Regions from separate parts of the Photobacterium satsumensis genome, predicted to be linked through region 1. Evidence: predicted binding sites of a transcription regulator. Region 1 holds the regulator's gene; each other region holds the start of a gene.
What was found. Region 1 encodes MetJ, which represses methionine synthesis genes. Its sites were predicted from a motif close to TTAGACNTNTANANGTCTAA; they were not measured.

Region 2: the regulator MetJ is predicted to act here: its motif matches at 2,242-2,261, upstream of metN (methionine ABC transporter ATP-binding protein MetN).
Region 3: the regulator MetJ is predicted to act here: its motif matches at 3,946-3,965, upstream of metE (5-methyltetrahydropteroyltriglutamate--homocysteine S-methyltransferase).

The regions. Positions count from the first base shown of each region.
Region 1 covers NZ_JAKJSK010000011.1:54,384-60,592, reverse strand. Annotated here, with positions in the region: gene priA (primosomal protein N') at 1-1,558, opposite strand, end outside; gene rpmE (50S ribosomal protein L31) at 1,792-2,004, shown strand; gene L4D79_RS21510 (malic enzyme-like NAD(P)-binding protein) at 2,299-3,549, shown strand; gene metJ (met regulon transcriptional regulator MetJ) at 3,666-3,983, opposite strand; gene L4D79_RS21500 (O-succinylhomoserine (thiol)-lyase) at 4,161-5,327, shown strand; gene L4D79_RS21495 (bifunctional aspartate kinase/homoserine dehydrogenase II) at 5,328-6,209, shown strand, end outside.
Region 2 covers NZ_JAKJSK010000018.1:13,780-19,988, reverse strand. Annotated here, with positions in the region: gene L4D79_RS26575 (MetQ/NlpA family lipoprotein) at 1-266, opposite strand, end outside; gene L4D79_RS26570 (methionine ABC transporter permease) at 354-1,040, opposite strand; gene metN (methionine ABC transporter ATP-binding protein MetN) at 1,030-2,064, opposite strand; gene gmhB (D-glycero-beta-D-manno-heptose 1,7-bisphosphate 7-phosphatase) at 2,399-2,953, shown strand; gene L4D79_RS26555 (hypothetical protein) at 3,231-3,539, shown strand; gene L4D79_RS26550 (tetratricopeptide repeat protein) at 3,694-4,914, opposite strand; gene L4D79_RS26545 (energy transducer TonB) at 4,926-5,558, opposite strand; gene L4D79_RS26540 (ExbD/TolR family protein) at 5,563-5,970, opposite strand; gene L4D79_RS26535 (MotA/TolQ/ExbB proton channel family protein) at 5,996-6,209, opposite strand, start outside.
Region 3 covers NZ_JAKJSK010000007.1:266,534-272,742, reverse strand. Annotated here, with positions in the region: gene L4D79_RS12955 (mechanosensitive ion channel domain-containing protein) at 1-92, shown strand, start outside; gene L4D79_RS12950 (META domain-containing protein) at 431-877, shown strand; gene L4D79_RS12945 (hypothetical protein) at 1,215-1,463, shown strand; gene metE (5-methyltetrahydropteroyltriglutamate--homocysteine S-methyltransferase) at 1,523-3,814, opposite strand; gene metR (HTH-type transcriptional regulator MetR) at 4,040-4,951, shown strand; gene L4D79_RS12930 (DUF4250 domain-containing protein) at 4,996-5,184, opposite strand; gene L4D79_RS12925 (hypothetical protein) at 5,276-5,947, opposite strand.

The DNA.
Region 1 (6,209 bases):
TGCCCTTGCGGCGGGTGCTATCGCGGTCGATACGCACTGTCCTGTAACTCGGGAACAGCATCTCGAGCTGCTGCTCGAGCTGCTCGGTACCGACCCCGACCGCATTGAGCTGGGTCGAGCCACACTGGCCGCACTGGTGCATCATCGGCCGCTGGGTGGCACAGTGGTGGCAGCGCAGCTCGCCGCTTTGCTGATGAAAGGTATAGTAGGCGTCACAGCGCTTGCACTCGGCCAGCCAGCCACAGTCATGGCAGATCACCGCCGGGGCGAATCCGCGGCGGTTGAGGAACAGCATGACCTGGTTACCGGCCTCGAGGTGCTGGCGCATTCTGGCAATCAATGGCGCAGATAATCCCGCCTCCAGATACTGCCCCTTGACGTCCAGTACGCCATGGCGGGCCGCTTGGGCGGTGCCTGCCCGGCGTGACAGGATCAGGTGGTGGTACTTGCCGCTTTTGGCGTTGTGCAGGGTTTCCAGTGCCGGGGTCGCCGAGCCGAGAACAATTGGGATATTGGCCTGGCTAGCACGCATCACGGCCAGATCCCGGGCATGGTAACGCAGGCTGTCCTGCTGCTTGTAGGAAGCGTCATGCTCCTCGTCGACAATGATAATGCCGAGGTTGGCAAACGGGGTGAACAGGGCTGAACGGGTGCCGATGATGATCCCTGCTTGATTATCCCGCCCGGCAAGCCAGGCTGACAGCCGTTCGGTATCGTTGAGCCCGGAATGGATCGTTTCCAGCGGCACATTGAAGCGGCGGCGGAAGCGGTTGATGGTTTGTGGTGTCAGGCCGATTTCCGGCACTAGGATCAACGCTTGCTTGCCGGCAGCCAGCACGGGTTCTAGCAGGTTGAGATAAACCTCGGTCTTGCCCGAGCCGGTGACTCCTTCGAGCAGGTAGCAACCGAATTCCGGGTTGGCGTTGACACTGGCAATCGCCAGTGCCTGCTCCTCGTTGAGACGGGGCTTCTCCTCGGTAACCGCGAACTGCGATTGCCAGTGACGCAGAGCCGGTGTTTGCTCAATCGCTTCAATCCACCCCTTATTCGCAATGGTTTTCAGTATGGGCCGGCTGATCTCTTCGGCCAGTAAGGCTTCCTGACTCAATGCCCCTTGGCGTAGCATGTTCAGAACCTGTGCCTGGCGAGGAGCTCCCTTGAGAGCCGTTAATGGCTGGTTATGTCCGTCCTCGGTCAACTGCCACATCTTCAGCGTCGATGGAGCTGCTTCCCTTCCTTTGCGTAAGTAGGTCGGCATCGCATTGGCCAGCGTATCACCGAGTGGATACTGGTAATACTGACTGGCCCAGTTCAGCAACTTGAACAGGCTCGGTTCCCACAGCGGCGTCTCATCCAGTACGCTGTAGATGGGCTTGAGCTGGTTGATGGGAAAATCGGACGTATCGGCGAGTGCCATCACGATCCCAACGAGTTGCTGTCGTCCGAACGGCACTTTGACCCGCCCGCCTATGGCAGGTTGCTGGCCGGGCTTGACCAGGTAATCAAATTGCTTGTCTAAGGGGACAGGAAGGGCCACTCGGGCGATGTTGGGCGTCATATATAACCGCTAAATCCGCATGTACTAAGATAGAGAAGTGTACCCTGCCCAGCCTCGGGCGGCAAAGCGGCGAAAAAAGGCGCATATTGGTTGATCTGAACTGCTCGATTGATTACTATACGCCGCCTAATTTGGCGTATTGGCAGTTCAGCCGTTACGTATATTTTTTAACGACGTGTGGTGCCCGGCTTTGGATCGGGAGAGCGACACGGCCTTACTTTTGAGGTTATCCCATGAAACAAGGTATTCACCCAGAGTACACTGCAGTAAACGCTCGTTGTTCTTGCGGCAACACTTTCGTATTTAACTCTACTATGGGTAAAGACATCAACCTAGATGTATGCGACAAGTGTCACCCTTTCTACACTGGTAAGCAGCGTCAGGTTAGCTCTGGTGGCCGTATCGACAAATTCAACAAGCGTTTCGGTGCGCTTTCTAGCAAGTAATTGCCAGATGAATGTCGAAAAAGGGGATGCGCAAGCATCCCTTTTTTTATGCCCATTTTTTATGCCATAGTTTAGCCTGCTTTCTTCCCTATCTGCATTCCACTGCCAGCGATGTTGGCGATTCCCTCCTATAGTTATCACCGAAGACGCTATATTCCCCATACTCCTTGGGCATTCAGTCTGGGAATCATTGGATCGACCAGATGTTCGGTGCTAGGATTTTGTGCTGCCATAGAATATGATCTATGTCCAAATTACAAAATAAAGTCACCTCCAGTCAGGATTTCGAACACTATGTCTGAAGATTTTCGCCAGCAGGCCCTTGATTACCATGCTTACCCAGTACCAGGAAAAATCGCCGTTGAACTCACCAAGCCGGCTAATACCGTAGAAGATCTGGCACTTGCTTACAGCCCTGGTGTGGCTGAGCCGGTGCGTGAAATCGCGCAAAACTCAGAGAATGTCTACAAGTACACCGGTAAGGGCAATATGGTCGCGGTGATCACCAACGGTACCGCTATCCTTGGCTTGGGTAACCTGGGTCCATTGGCTTCAAAACCTGTCATGGAAGGTAAAGCACTGTTGTTCAAACGCTTTGCTGGCCTGGACTCGATTGATATCGAAGTAAAGCACCGTACTATCGATGAGTTTGTCGATACGGTGGCGAATATTGCCGATACATTTGGCGGGATCAACCTGGAAGATATCAAGGCGCCGGACTGTTTTGAAATCGAAAAGCGCCTGATCGAACGCTGTCATGTGCCGGTCTTCCATGATGATCAGCATGGTACGGCGATTGTGACTGCGGCGGGGATGCTCAATGCGCTTGAGTTGCAAGGCAAGAAAATCAACGAAGCAGTCATTGTCTGTTTGGGTGCTGGCGCTGCAGCTGTGGCGTGTATGGAGCTACTGATCAAGTGTGGTGCCCAGCGTGAGAAAATCTACATGCTTGACCGCAAAGGTGTGATCCACACCCGTCGTGACGATATCAATGAATATAAGCAGCTGTTTGCCAACAACACCGACAAGCGTACGCTGGAAGATGTGATTGAAGGTGCGGATATCTTTGTCGGCGTATCGGGCCCCGATCTGCTGGCGCCGGAATCACTGAAACTGATGGCTGACAAGCCTGTGGTATTTGCGTGTTCTAATCCGGATCCTGAAATCAAGCCTGAGTTGGCTCATGCCGTTCGTGATGATTTGATCATGGGTACTGGCCGCTCGGACTACCCGAACCAGGTGAACAATGTTATCTGTTTCCCGTTCATCTTCCGTGGTGCGCTGGATGTTCGCGCGAGCGAAATCAATGACGAGATGAAGCTGGCTGCCGTTGACGCTATTCGCTCACTGGCAAAAGAGCCGGTACCAGCCGAAGTGGTTGCGGCAGCAGGTGCCGACAAGCTTGAGTTCGGTACAGAGTACATTATTCCTAAACCGATGGATCCACGCCTGTTGCCACGTGTTGCCAAGGCGGTTGCGCAAGCTGCGGTAGACTCGGGCGTTGCGCGAATCGATATGCCTGTTGGTTATATGGAAGAGAAGTAATTGCTTCGCACCACGTAGTGCAAAAAAACCAGCCGTATGGCTGGTTTTTTTTCGTCATAATTTGTCGGTATTATTGACCAAGTCGTCTTGTTGACCTAAGTGGTATTGGCTTGGGGCTACTCGTTAATGTCTTCGTATGTGATCCCCATTTCTTCCATTAGGGCCTTGGCTTCGGCTGGAAGATCGTCCGGACGGTCCTTACGGATATCGTCGTCGGTCGGCAGTGGCTGACCGGTATAGGCATGCAGGAAGGCCTCGCACAGTAGTTCACTGTTGGTAGCGTGGCGCAAGTTGTTGACCTGGCGACGAGTACGTTCATCTGTCAGGATTTTCAGAACCTTTAATGGAATCGAAACTGTAATTTTTTTGACTTGCTCGTTTTTCTTACCGTGTTCCGCGTAAGGGCTGATGTATTCGCCATTCCACTCTGCCATTTTTTACCTTCTCAGCGATATAAAAGTGAAGAAATATAGTATGCCTGAATTTTAGCGGGATTTACTGCCATAAGCAAAGACATATAGACGTCTAGAAGTGTTGACGTCCTCTTCGTTTGTGGTTATGTTGTTGCATAAAAGTTATTCAGCAGGGCCGCCCTGACAAGGAAAGTAATTATGAGTGACAAGAAGCTAGCCACCGTCGCTGTTCGCACCGGCATCGAATCCGATACCCAGTACAATGCTGTGGTTCCCCCTCTCTATTTAACCTCAACCTATAGCTTCTCGCAATTAGGAGAGGTGCCGCAATATGATTACTCCCGTTCTGGCAACCCAACCCGCAACACGTTGGCCGATGCGCTGGCTGAGCTCGAGGGGGGCGCGGGCGCGGTCGTGACCAACTGCGGTACGGCGGCAATCAACTTGCTTGCTTCAGCATTGATTGGTCCTGAAGATTTGATTATTGCCCCGCACGACTGCTATGGCGGTACTTACCGACTGTTCAACACCCGCGCAGCAAAGGGCGACTTCAAGGTCCGTTTTATTGATCAGACCGATCCGACTGCAGTGGCCGAAGCATTGACATTGCAGCCCAAGTTGATCTGGGTCGAAACACCATCCAACCCGCTGCTGCGTGTGGTTGATGTGGCAGAACTCTGTGTAGCAGCCAAGCAGGCCGGATCGCTGGTGGCTGTCGACAATACTTTCCTGTCTCCGATCCTCCAGCAGCCTATCGCGCTGGGCGCCGATTTTGTTGTTCACTCCACCACCAAATACATTAATGGTCATTCGGATGTGGTCGGTGGCGTGCTGATCTCCAAGTTAGAAGCGCACGCAGAAGAGATTGCCTGGTGGGCAAACTGTATCGGTGCGACCGGGGCGCCATTCGATGCCTATATGACATTGCGGGGGCTGCGGACCCTGGCACCAAGAATGCGGATGCATGAAGAAAATAGCCGCCAGATCTTGGCCTACCTGCAGCAACAGCCACTGGTTGGCAACATTTACCACCCGAGCCAGCCTGAGCATCCGGGCCATGCCATTGCTCTCAAGCAGCAAAAGGGCTTCGGGGCGATGCTGAGCTTTGAAATGGCTGGCGGTATGGCGCAGCTGGAAGTGTTTGTAAAAGAGCTAAACTGTTTCTCATTGGCGGAATCATTAGGCGGGACCGAGAGCTTGATTTGTCACCCTGCCAGCATGACACACCGTGCGATGTCGGATGAAGCCCAGGCCGAAGCGGGTTTGAAGCCGTCGCTGTTAAGGCTGTCGGTAGGCCTTGAGGATCCTGAAGATTTGATTGCTGATCTTGAGCAGGCTTTCAATAAAGCCTCGGAGGTGGCCTAAATGAGCGTTTCTTTTGCACGTCAACTGCATAAGTTCGGGGGCAGTAGCTTGGCTGATCCCGAGTGCTATCTACGGGTGGCTGACATTTTGCGGGAATACTCGAGCGATAACGATTTAGTGGTGGTGTCGGCGGCTGGCAAGACGACTAACGGTTTGATTGAGTGGCTTGAACTGTTGGATAAAGATGGCCGTCAGGCCCATGAAGCTCTGCAGTCCTTACGTAGCTTCCAGCAGACACTGATTGAGTCGTTGCTAGACGGTGAGACGGCCGATGAACTGCTGACCCAGCTGCACCTAGAGCTGGGCGAGTTATCAAGCCTGGCGGAAAAGCCCCGGGATGAAGCCGAGCAAGCTAAGGTGCTGGGGCACGGCGAGTTGTGGTCAGCCCGTTTGTTGGCTGCTTTGCTGAGCAAACAGCAATTGCCTGCGGTGAGCTTGGACTCTCGTTGCTTCCTGCGTGCTGAGTGTTCGGCACAGCCGGAAGTTGACCGTGCACAGTCACGACCGCTGCTCAAGGCGCAGCTGGCACAATATAGCCAGCAGCGGGTGGTGATCACCGGCTTCATGGCCCAGAGCGGTACTGGCGAGACTGTACTGCTCGGTCGAAATGGCTCTGATTATTCGGCAACGGTGATTGGGGCGCTGGCCGATGTTGATCGGGTCACTATCTGGAGTGATGTTGCGGGTGTTTACAGTGCGGATCCGCGTAAGGTGGCCGATGCCTGCCTGCTGCCACTGTTACGTCTTGATGAGGCCAGTGAACTGGCCCGTTTGGCGGCACCGGTATTGCATAGCCGTACCTTGCAGCCGGTTGCCCAAAGTGCAATAGACCTGACCCTGCGCTGCAGTCATCAGCCGGAGCAGGGCTCGACCCGGGTTGAG
Region 2 (6,209 bases), on a different contig from region 1:
TGGAAGGCGTTGGCATCGATAGAGCCTTCTTCCAGTGCTGCGTTTGGCGATACGTAATCCGTGAAGGCGATCAGCTCAACATCAAGACCGTATTTTTCCTTGGCTTCTTGTGCAGCAATCTCTGCGACTTGCTCTTCAGCCCCTGCCATTACCCCAATTTTAACTTTGCTGCTATCAACGACAGCTTCTTTCTCGCCACAGCCTGTCAGGACCAATGCTGATGCCAAACCGGCGACGGCGAACAAATTCTTCAAATTAAAAGCCATGTTACTTCTCCTTAAAAACTGGGGTTTTCCGTAATACTAGATGGAATATTGTCTGTTAACAGTGTTACTTGTTGTCTGTGTCACTCGTTATCTGTGGTCGAAGCGCTTGACCAGATGGTCACCGGTGGACTGGATGATCTGAACCAGTATGACCAGCATCACGACCGTAATCAGCATGACGGTACCGTCAAAGCGCTGGTAGCCGTAACGGATACCGACGTCACCCAAGCCGCCGCCACCGACAGTACCAGCCATCGCCGAGTAGCTGACCAAGGTCACTAGAGTGATGGTTACGGCGTTGAAAATGCCCGGCAGGGCTTCTGGTAGCAGTACCTTGGTAATGATTTGGCGTGGGGTTGCGCCCATCGCCTGTGCAGCTTCCACCAAACCGGTAGGGACTTCTAGCAATGCCCCTTCGACGAGACGGGCAATGAAAGGGATCGCGCCGACGGTCAATGGCACAATCGCCGCTGCGGTGCCGATAGAGCTGCCAACCACGAAGCGGGTAAATGGAATTATCGCTACCAGCAAGATGATAAAGGGAATGGAGCGGCCAATATTGGTCACAATACCCAGCACTTTATTAACTGCAGGGTTGGCCAGTAGGCCGTTTGCTTTGGTTAAGTGCAGGGCAACGCCGACAGGGATCCCGATCAAAAAGCCTATAAGGCCAGAGGCAAAGACCATGATCAGGGTTTGACCAAGGGCATCGATAAGCAGATCAACCAAACGTTCGTTCTGGGTCCACCAGGTGGTAATTGAATCAAGCAACATAGCCCAATACCTCTACATTTACTTTGTGATCGCGAAGGAAGTTAATGGCTTGGTCAGCCGCTTGCTCGGTGCCGAAGAATTCAGCGAGCATCAGGCCGAACTTGACGCCGCCGGCGTAGTCCATGTCTGAGCTTAAAATGCTGATATCAATATTGAACTCGCGAGCCACTTGCGAGATAAGCGGAGCATCAACCGAGGCGCCGGTAAACTCAAGGCGGATCAGCGGGTAGCTGTTCGCAACACGGGTTTCCACCATGCGTGTGCGGTAGTCTTCAGGAATAGAAAGATCCAGGGTAGAGCGGATAAAGTCACGCGCGAGCTCGGTTTTCGGGTGGGCAAAGATATCGCCGACCGGCCCTTTCTCGACCAGCTCACCGTCACCGATGATCGCCACTTCGGAGCAGATGCTTTTCACCACATCCATCTCGTGGGTGATCAGCAAAATCGTCAGCTCGAGCTTGCGGTTGATTTCCTTTAGCAGCGTCAAAATAGATTGGGTTGTCGCTGGGTCAAGGGCGCTGGTGGCTTCGTCACACAGGAGTACCTTGGGATCAGAGGCCAGTGCACGGGCAATTGCCACACGCTGCTTCTGTCCGCCACTCAAATTGGACGGGTAGGTTTCGCTCTTGTCGGCCAAACCAACCAGTTCAAGCAGTTCATCGACTTTAGTTTTTATGCCTGCTTTGTTGGTGCCTGCCAGCTCTAGGGGCAGCGCGACATTGTCGAAAACAGTGCGAGAAGACAGCAGGTTGAAGTGCTGGAAGATCATGCCGATCTTGCGGCGCGCCTGGGTCAGCTCTTGGTTTGAGAGCTGGGTGAGATCGATACCATCAACGATGACATGACCGCTTGTTGGGCGCTCGAGCAGGTTGACGCAGCGGATCAGGGTACTTTTACCGGCACCGGAAGAACCTATCACTCCAAAGATGGTGCCTTGCTCAATGGTCAGGTTGATATCACGCAGTGCGTGGATCTCCTTGGCCCCTTGATAGAAGACTTTATTGACTCTGTTTATTTCTATCATCGTTTTTCCCAAATCCTATACCGTGTTGATGACGGGCACGCCCATCAATGGCTGCGACCGGTATATTGTTATGTTGTGTATTGCATTTGCATTATTTTATTGATGCCTGAGGTCTGTCTGCCAATCGCATCTATGGCTTTGATGCTATGGGCTAATATAAATGAAGTCAATAGATATTTTTACGTCTGGACGTCTAAATGGCTTTATAGCCATAATCGCAGTGCGACTATTCTATGTTGCTCTTATTGCTGGGGTTGATAGAAACAGGTGAATCCCGTTGCCAGCCGTGCCATAATTTGGGCATAACGAATACAGCGAGACAGAGGGCTGACGCTTGGCCAAACCAGCAGTTTTTATTGACCGTGATGGCGTAATTAACATCGATCACGGCTATGTCCACACTACCGATGATTTTGAATATGTCGAGGGTGTGTTTGAAGCCTGTAAGAAACTTAAGGCGATGGGGTACATGTTGGTGTTAGTGACCAACCAGTCTGGCATTGCCCGCGGGATGTTTACCGAGGATGATTTCCTGACCCTGACCGAGTGGATGGACTGGAATTTTGTCGACAACGGTGTCGAGTTCGACGGTATCTATTACTGCCCGCATCACCCGACTGAAGGCAAAGGTGATTACCTTCAGGATTGTGAATGCCGCAAACCTAAGCCTGGTATGTTTAACTCTGCCCGTGACTTCCTCAAGATTGATATGGCCAGCTCGGTGATGATCGGTGATAAGGCCGATGATATGAAAGCCGCCGAAGCGGCTGAAGTCGGTACCAAAATCTTGGTGCGTACTGGCAAGCCGGTAACCGATGAGGGTGAGCAGTTGGCAGATGCGGTGCTAGACAGTGTTGCTGATGTGCCGGCTTGGCTTGCCGCACAATAATCGCTGAGTGGCGAAACAATAGATAAAGCCCTATGAACAGGGCAAAGCAATGGCATGTGAGTGCCGGAAAAAGGTCGCGATAGCGGCCTTTTTTGTGCCTGATTTTCTATTCCCTCATGCTGGCAAAATTGACCAATATGCGAACAAATATGCCACAGGTGTCTTACCTCTTCTTTTGCTTTGGTTCTAAGCTATTGAATAATAATGGCTGAATTTTGGCACGCATGCTGCACTACAACAATAACGTGTGAGAGTACGAGAAGGGTGAGGAAAGATTATGCGTAATATAGTGAAGCTGATAGTCGCGGGTAGTTTGTTATTAAGCACAGGTTATGGATACGCGGACGAGCTGGATAAGGCTGCTTGGCAAGCAGAGACCGAGCTATCGCTCACCAATCAAAAGCACCAGGCACTTGCTACGGTACGCCAGTTCCACAGCGACGAGCTTAAGCGGTCATTGGCACAAGGCCAGCAAGCGGTTATTGCCGATATGACTGAGCGGCAATTGTACCAACAGCTGACAATGCCCGACGAGATAGCATTGCAGGTCGCTTCGCAGGAGTCGGGTCTGGTGGATGGAGAATAATGCGAGGAAGTCGTGCCAGTATGCTTATGTCAGGGTAAAAGCGGCCGGGTAAGTAGCGAATAAAAAAAGGAAAGCCAATGCTAAGCAGTAGCTTCCCTAAACAGTGCGACTGACTCACACCAATTACAGGTAAGGTTAGACCGGGGCGATAGAGCTACCCTTGATCTTGCAAGAACGTGACCCAAGGCCCTGCCGCACCTTTCATGTCCTCGGACTGGGCGGCGACTTTCATTGCCTTGAGTGCTCTACCCAACTGGTTGAGCTCGAAGTGGGCCATACCGCGCAAGTAGGCGAGCTCGGCCTTGTCACCCGACTCGGCACCGGGGGCTGGTTGCAGGGCAAACTCAGTAGCTTGGCCATATTGCTGGGCCTGCAGCATCAAACGGGCGATTTTCAGCTGGGTGTTGGCTGTTGGTTCTTGCTGGTAGGCACTACGGTAGGCCGTAATGGCCCGGTCCAGCTCTTTGGCCTGCTGCCAGAAGCTGGCGAGTTTATTCCAGTGTTTGACCGTGTTGCTGATATTGCCGTTGGCCATCTCTTGTTCCAGTGTTTTTGCTGCCCGGTAAGGGATCCCGCGGTACGCCTGGAAATTAGCGAGGCGCAGGAACTCTTTCTCTTCATCAAACAGTCCTAGCTTGTAGGCGCTCTCCAAGGTAGCCAGTGAGTTACGCTCCTGGTTTAGCTCCATATAGACGCCTGAAAGCTGCATCCAGTACCGTTTCTTGTGCGGATACTTTGATGTCAGGGTCTTCAGTACACCGGCGACACTCTTGAATTGCTTCAGTTCATAATGGGATGCCATCAGCAGCATGTACCACGACTCGCTCGGGGCCGGGCTCATCGCTATCGCCTGCTTGACCGGCGGGATCGCGTTTTTGTAATTCTCCATCTGGACATAGCCACTGGCTAGCGTGATATAGGCATGGGCACTTGGCTTCTCCTCGGTGGTCTTGGCGATCTCAAACCATCGCTTCATGGTCGTGACCGATTGCTGGAATTGCTCCTCGGCCAAGTAAAGCTGGGCGAGGCTGTAGCGAACCTGCTGGGCGACCGGTACCGGCAGGGCATCTTCTGCCAACGACTTGGCAAAAAATTGCGAGGCCTTGCCGTAGTTATCCTGCATCGAATATAAAAATCCCATCTGTTGCAGCAACACTGCCCGGTCATATTTTTTCGACTTGGTTCGCTCGAGGGCGCTTTCCAGCTTGTCGATAGCCTGGTTGTACTTCTCGGTGGCAATTAACTCCTGGACCTTGTTGACGGTCTTGAATGTCCGGTCGCTGAGCTCTGGGGTTCCCTTGGCCATAACCGGTGCCGCAAGGGCACCGGTTAGGATAAAGAGAGAAGCCAGCAAATGTTGTTGAAATTTCTGCATGGGTCACTCCCTTAGTTGACTGAAAACTCGATTTCCTGCGACAGGCGGGTACTGACGGCCTGGCCGTCGACCTGCTTGGGCTTGAAGGTCCATTTCGATACGGTCTTTCTTGCCGCTTTGCCGAGTCCCATTCGGCGTGGCGTCTCCTTGAGCACCTTGATGTCCTCGACAGCGCCGCGGGCATTGACGGTAAACTCGAGCATGACTATGCCTTGTTCAATGCCGGCCCTAGCGGCTTTACGCGGCATTTGTGGCTGGAATGTTGCCAGCGGTACAGGACCACCGTTACCCGCCATCTGTGCCCCGCCACCTTGGCTGTAGTGGCCAAGTACTGAACCGCCGGTGACATTGACGGGGAGATCCAGCTTCGGCATATCCATCGGGATTTGCTCCATCACTGGCTTGACCGTTGACGTCACTTTTAGCTCAGGCGGCGGTGGTGGCCGCTTCGGTGGTGGCGGTTTCGGGAGTTCGCGTTTTTTCTCCTGTACTTTTTGTTCCGATTTGACGCGGATGAAGTCGACCATACGCAGGTCGTCATCCGACACCAGTTCGTGGCGCTCTTTGTTTACCAGCTTGTCCATCCCCCAGAACAGGCCCAGGGAGACAACGAGCGCCAGTGCTAATGAGGCCAGATACCGCATAGGCTTAATCCTTATTGGTTGCGGCAATGGAGATGCTCTGGACACCTGCCATTCTTATCTGATCCATCACCTTGACGACGACACCAGACTTGGCTTCCTCGTCAGCCTGGATCACCACGGCTCCGTCTGGGCTTTCAGCCCGCAGGCGTTCGATGTTGGCGCGAACGGCATCCACCTCGACACGACGCTTATCGACCCACACGTCCCCGGCGGCACCGACGGCAACCATGATGTTGCCTTTCTTGACGGTTTGCGCGGTGCTGGCGCTTGGACGGTTAACATCAATACCAGCTTCCTTGACAAAAGAAGTGGTAACAATAAAGAAGATCAACATGATAAACACGATGTCGAGCATCGGGGTCATATCGATAGCGGCTTCGTCACTGCTCTCGCTGCTGTAACGTCTTTTCATGACCTATACCTCTAAATTCCATTTATTAGGCAATGTGCTTCAACTTGTCTTCCAACTTCTGGGTGGAGACTTTGGCGAGGTGATCGAGCCGGGAGCTGAAAAATAGCCCGGATAAAGAGGCGACCATGCCTGCCAATGTTGGGATTGTTGCCTTTGAGATCCCCGACGCCATGGCGCGGGGGCTGCCTGTTCCTGTGACTGCCAGGATATCGAAGACCTGTATCATCCCTACCACGGTA
Region 3 (6,209 bases), on a different contig from region 1:
AAATGCGCTTTGATCGAGAAGGCATTTCTATCCCATTCCCACAACAGGATGTCCATCTACACATGATAAAAAAAGATGACATACCCAAGTGACTTCAAGCTGAACCAATCACCTTGAAGTTACTGGCACCTTGAAGTTACTGGCACCTTGAAGTTACTGGGTATAAATAAAATGACGCAGGCTTAACATTTTTTCTTTTCCCATCGTATAAACTACTATCTTGTTTAGTGTTTTAGTTTTATCCATGTGGTAAAACCTAACCGAACCTGAATATTGCAGGGTTTAGTGTGTTTTTTATTTTCACTCACACCAAAATCTGATATATATTGTAAAACAACATAAAAAACAACGTACAATTAATTATCCAACCCTAAGCATTCAGGGGAATAATACTTAGTTGGGTAATTATCACGACTTCTGGGAATTTATAATGATGAAGAAACGTATTCTTGCTGCATTGGCCGTACCTGTCATTCTAGCTGCTTGTGCATCTACCACTGAAAGCGAACCAACGACTGCTATGCTCACAGATACTGACCTTGCTTCTTTCAACTGGGTGCTTAACAAAGTCGATGGCAACGCACTTGAGATCGCAGAACCATTCCAAGCACCAAACCTACAGCTTTCGGCTGATCTAGCCGCTAATGGGCATGCCGGTTGTAACCGTTACTTCGGCCAAGCCGAGCTAAACGAAGGCAAACTGCGCATTGAGAAAATGGGAATGACCATGATGGCATGTCCAGAGCCAGCAATGGAGCTTGAGCGCGTAATGAGCGCCACTCTTATGGATTGGAGCACAGCGACTGTCGCAGGCAACCAACTAACTTTGTCTGGTGCTGAGCACACGCTAACCTTTACGCGTACAGAAGCTAAATAAGCATTCTTGCTGAACGTAATACTCCTGCTTTTGGCAGGAGTATTTCTCTTTTATTGCATTCACAAAACTTTCATAGTTTGTCAGACATTTTGTTTCTAACCAAATTAAACGCCCCCTCCTCTGCATCAATTCAATCATTTTCAATTAGTTAGTTTTAATATCCGACTACTGATAGAAATATATAATATGTTATCAATCATGGCTTATTGACAGAAACTTAACTTAAAGTTTTGTAAATCGTCTCGATGACAAAGTTTTATCATCTAAGCTTTATATACCAAGTAATTGGTAATCTAGAAACTCGGTACACCTTTCAATTTTGCTAAGGTAGGCTGCTATGAAAAATATCGCATTAATTATTGTCGGGCTATTTATTGCTAATTCAGCTGTCGCTTACGAACTTCAAGGCCGTAATGACAACAGTCAAGTATCACCGCAAAAAGTAGAATATCAACATTCCAATTATGTCCCAACCAGCAAAGAGCTACAGGGGCAAAGTGAGAGAACGCATTTCCCTAAGCTAAAAACAAAGTTCACCAAGTCAGAATACAAACCTAGCTTTGATGACATCAAAGGACGCTCTTAAATAAATCAAAGCCCCCAGAGTCAACAACTCCGAGGGCTTTGGCTAGTTATAAGATTTAACTACACGACTTTTGATTGATACTGCTCACGCAGTGTTTTCGCAGCTTCAACCATATTCGTCAGAGCTTCCTCTGTTTCTTCCCAGCTTCGCGTTTTCAATCCACAATCAGGGTTGATCCATAATCTTTCAGCCGGAATTTGCGCTTCAGCCTTTTCGACCAATTCAATAACCTGTTCAACCGTTGGGATGTTCGGTGAGTGGATATCATAAACACCAGGGCCAATCTCATTCGGGTAATCAAACGCTTCAAAGGCTTTGAGCAATTCCATATCAGAACGTGATGTCTCAATAGTGATCACATCCGCATCTAGCGCAGCCACGGATTCAATCATGTCGTTGAATTCGCTATAACACATATGGGTATGTATCTGTGTTTTGGGCTCGGCACTGGCAGCAGAAATCTTGAACGCTTTCACCGCCCAGTCCAAATACTCTTGCCATTGGCTGGCCTTTATTGGCATCCCTTCTCGAATAGCTGGCTCATCGATCTGGATGATCTTAATCCCTTTCTCTTGTAAATCAGCCACTTCATCCCGCAATGCCAATGCTATCTGATTGGCGATCGCTTCTCGGCTAAGATCCTCACGCGGGAACGTCCACCCCAAAATAGTCACAGGACCGGTGAGCATCCCCTTTACAGGCTTATCCGTTAATGACTGGGCATACTGCGACCAAGAAACCGTCATCGGTGCAGAGCGATAGATATCAGAGACAATCACCGCAGGTTTCACGCACCGTGAGCCATAACTTTGTACCCAGCCAAAGCGGGTCGCTGCAAAGCCTTCGAGCAACTCTGCGAAGTATTCCACCATGTCATTACGCTCAGCCTCACCATGCACCAAGACATCAAGGTCTAGCTTGTTTTGGCGCTCAATTGCATCACCAATATGGCCCTTCATCGCTGAGACATAATCCTGTTCATTCAGGCGGCCCGCTTTGAAATCTCGGCGCTGAGTACGGATTTCATTGGTTTGCGGAAATGAGCCAATAGTTGTTGTCGGCAGCAAAGGTAACCCTAGGGATTGACGCTGCTGACGAGCACGCTCTTCATAAGGCTGCTTACGCTCTGCCAATACATCAGTAATTGCCGCACTGCGTTGACGCACCTGTTCATTGTTCACCAAAGCACTGGTGGCACGGGCTTTGATCGGTGCACTGTAGTGAGCACACTCTTCAATGGCGATTTCGTTACCATCAATGGCTTGAGCCAGCAGAGTCAGTTCACGGCACTTTTGCTTGGCAAATGCCAGCCATTGTCGTACTTCTGGATCCACATCCGTTTCTAAGTCTAGGTCCATTGGACTATGAAGAAGTGAACACGACGAGGCTAACCACAGGCGTTCTGCTAATTTCGCTTTGACCGGATTAAGGCGTTCTAACAGCGCGTTCAGATCAGCACGCCACACATTTCGGCCATTAACTACACCGGCGGATAGTACCCAGTGCTCAGGCAAACGCTCTACCACTTCATCCAACTGCTCAGGAGCCGCTGAGATATCAATATGCAAACCATCGACATTGAGTTTGGTGATGGCGTCCAGTTGATGAGTAATATTGTCAAAATATGTGGTTAGTAGCAGCTTTGGTGCACCATGCAACACTTGGTAAGCGATCTTGAATGAGTCAGCCCACTCTTTGGGTAGCTCTAATGCCAACGACGGCTCATCAATTTGCACCCACTCTATTCCTAATGTCGCTAACTTATTGAGGATCTGCTGATAAGCCGCTAGTAGTCTTGGTAATAATGAAAGCCTATCGAAGTCCGCTTCTTTTTCCTTGCCAAGCCATAGGTAAGAAATTGGCCCTAGTAACACCGGTTTCACTTTGTGGCCCGCTTTTTTTGCTTCGGCGATTTCCTCAAAAAGCTGCGGCCAGCTAACCGTAAATTCATCATCGGCACTGAATTCCGGCACAATGTAGTGGTAGTTGGTATTGAACCACTTGGTCATATCGGATGCTGCACACGCACAACCTGTTGGTGCTTTACCTCTAGCGACTCGAAACAAGGTATCGAGGTCAGGAAAACCGTTTCGGTGGCGCTTCGGCAAATGGCCTAACAGCATGCTGGTGCCCAGTACATGATCATACCAAGCAAAATCACCGACAGTGACGACATCTAACCCAGCTCCTGATTGCTCTCCCCAGTGGCGGTGACGCAGCAAGCTTCCCACTTCCTTCAGTTCAGCTTGTGAAATTTCACCTCGCCAGTATTTTTCCTGGGCAAACTTTAGCTCGCGCTGGCTGCCAATACGCGGATAACCCAAAATATGTGTTGTTGTTTTTACAGTCATTATTTTTCCGTCCCAGTATTCTTTGTCGTTGTTGACATAACAATGGCCTAGCCACTGAGCATGAGCAATTTCTAATCACTAATGTTTATCTTGAATAAAATTCATATGACAAGCTATGCTTAAAACTGCATTTGGACGTCTAGATGTTTACACCGCCATGTTTTACAGATACAGTAAATGCTGCGAGTTAAGGAATGCATCGCCACGATAGATAGAGGAAAAGATTTGATTGAGATTAAGCACTTAAGAACGCTAACGGTATTGCGAGATACCGGTTCACTGACAGCCACTGCAAACACGTTGTGCCTAACGCAATCAGCTCTGTCTCACCAGCTGAAAGATTTGGAACAGCGGCTAGGCAGCCAGCTTTTTCTGCGTAAGACCCGGCCGGTAAAATTCACCGCAGAAGGCGATATTTTACTGCGACTTGCTGATGACCTTTTCCCTCGCCTAGCCCAGGCTGAACATGAACTTGCCAGCCTCAAAGAAGATACCAATGGCCGACTCCATATGGCTATCGAGTGTCACTCTTGCTTCCAGTGGTTAATGCCTGCCTTGAAGGAATACCAAAATCATTGGCCTAATGTTACGTTGGATTTTTCATCCGGTTTTGGTTTCGAACCGTTACCCGCGCTCGGTGCCGGTGAGCTAGATCTCGTCATTACTTCGGATATCCAGGCTCGCAGTGACATTCATTTCGAACCCCTGTTTGACTTTGAAATGCGCTTGATCGTTGCCCCACAATCTCCACTGGCATCTAAAGACATTATTTATCCTGAAGATTTGGCCCATGAAACCATGCTGAGCTATCCCGTTCAGCGAAGCCGGCTTGATGTCGTGAAGCACTTCATGCAACCGGCCGGTATTGAACCTGCCAACTGGAAACAAGCCGACAATACCCTGATGCTGATCCAAATGGTGTCAGCGGGCTTAGGCGTTGCTGCATTACCTAACTGGGCAGTATTTGACTTTGCGCGGCAAGGGCTCATTGTCAGCAAGCCATTAGGGGATGGTCTATGGCGGCGACTGTTTGCCGCGATCAGAGCACAAGAGCGTGAAAGGCACTATTTATCGGCATTTTTTGCTACCGCTAAACAGCAATGCCAAACCCACTTGGAAGGGATCAAGGCTGCATAGTGGCGCTTAATGCCATTGCAGCCTAATGATGATATTGAGTAGTTTTACTTAAATTGGTTATTGATTGGATCGTAATGGTAGCCCAAGTCTTCCATTTTCTGGTTCAGCTCATTGAAATCGAGTTCATAGCGGCTGACCAGCTCTTCGACCGTCGAACACTCAAGGCGTAATCGCTCATTCACGATACCGAGAACGATATTGCCATCCATGTTCAAAAGATTATTAATCTCCATACTGCCTACCCCTCGGTAAGTATTCACTCATGAATAAGCATAGACAGAATGAGGCGGAAAGAAAAAGCGCCGCCTCACATTTCGTCAATCGTTACAAAATCATGGTCATCTGCATGTTGGCCGACAGCATTAAAATCCCCGCCGCAATCACCAACTGCCAACGGTTGACTGTTTTCCCGGTCAATAAGTGCATTGACCACACCAGTAGGCCTGCAACAAGCAAGACGAGTGACGCCACAACGTTAGTTGTTAGCGATGCCAACTGGCTTTCATCGAACTGGTAAGCAAGCCATAACAAACAAAGCACGCTCACCATCGCACTGATAAAACCAGCGAAAGGCAGCAAACGGTGAAAAGCCTGAAGCCGGGTTCTGGCTTGGGTCAGGAGAAGGTGCGCGAGCAATGAGCCAAACAACGCAACACTCACTAAGCTCATTACTGCCACGGGTAATGTCAGCGTAAGTAGCATCGAAAACCATACGAAGAAAGCCAGTACATTTGCCACATAGAAAACGTTTAGGGGGCCTGCATCACGTGTTTTCCCCGTTTTGACCTTAAGGGTAAAATACCCCAAAGCACCCAATGGTAAAAACGCATATGGCTGGAACAGTGCAACCACCAACCATCCTAATAGCAAAACCGGCAGAGTTTTATGTACCCTTCCCCGCTGCCCCGGGCAAATCTCTCCCTTAGTGAGTACCAGGGTTAACACCAGCTGGGCGCCAAGCAAAGCTGGGATCAGAAAAATTAAAGCTGTGTTCATGGGATAATCTTGATAAGGCAAAACAAAGTGCGGGGATGATAGCAATTACCCAGTTCGATACCAACAATGAAAAAGCCATATTCATTGCGTGGCTGATTTTTACGTCAGTCGCATTGTTAACCAAACTAGGCATAAGTGGCTTATTTTTTGGATCAATATCACTGAATGGCAAATGCCACTGTGGAATAATAGCGGTATATGGCAATCAAGGATCAATAGCGGTTTGGATCTATGACTAACGGGAATTAGCAAGGGCAATCGC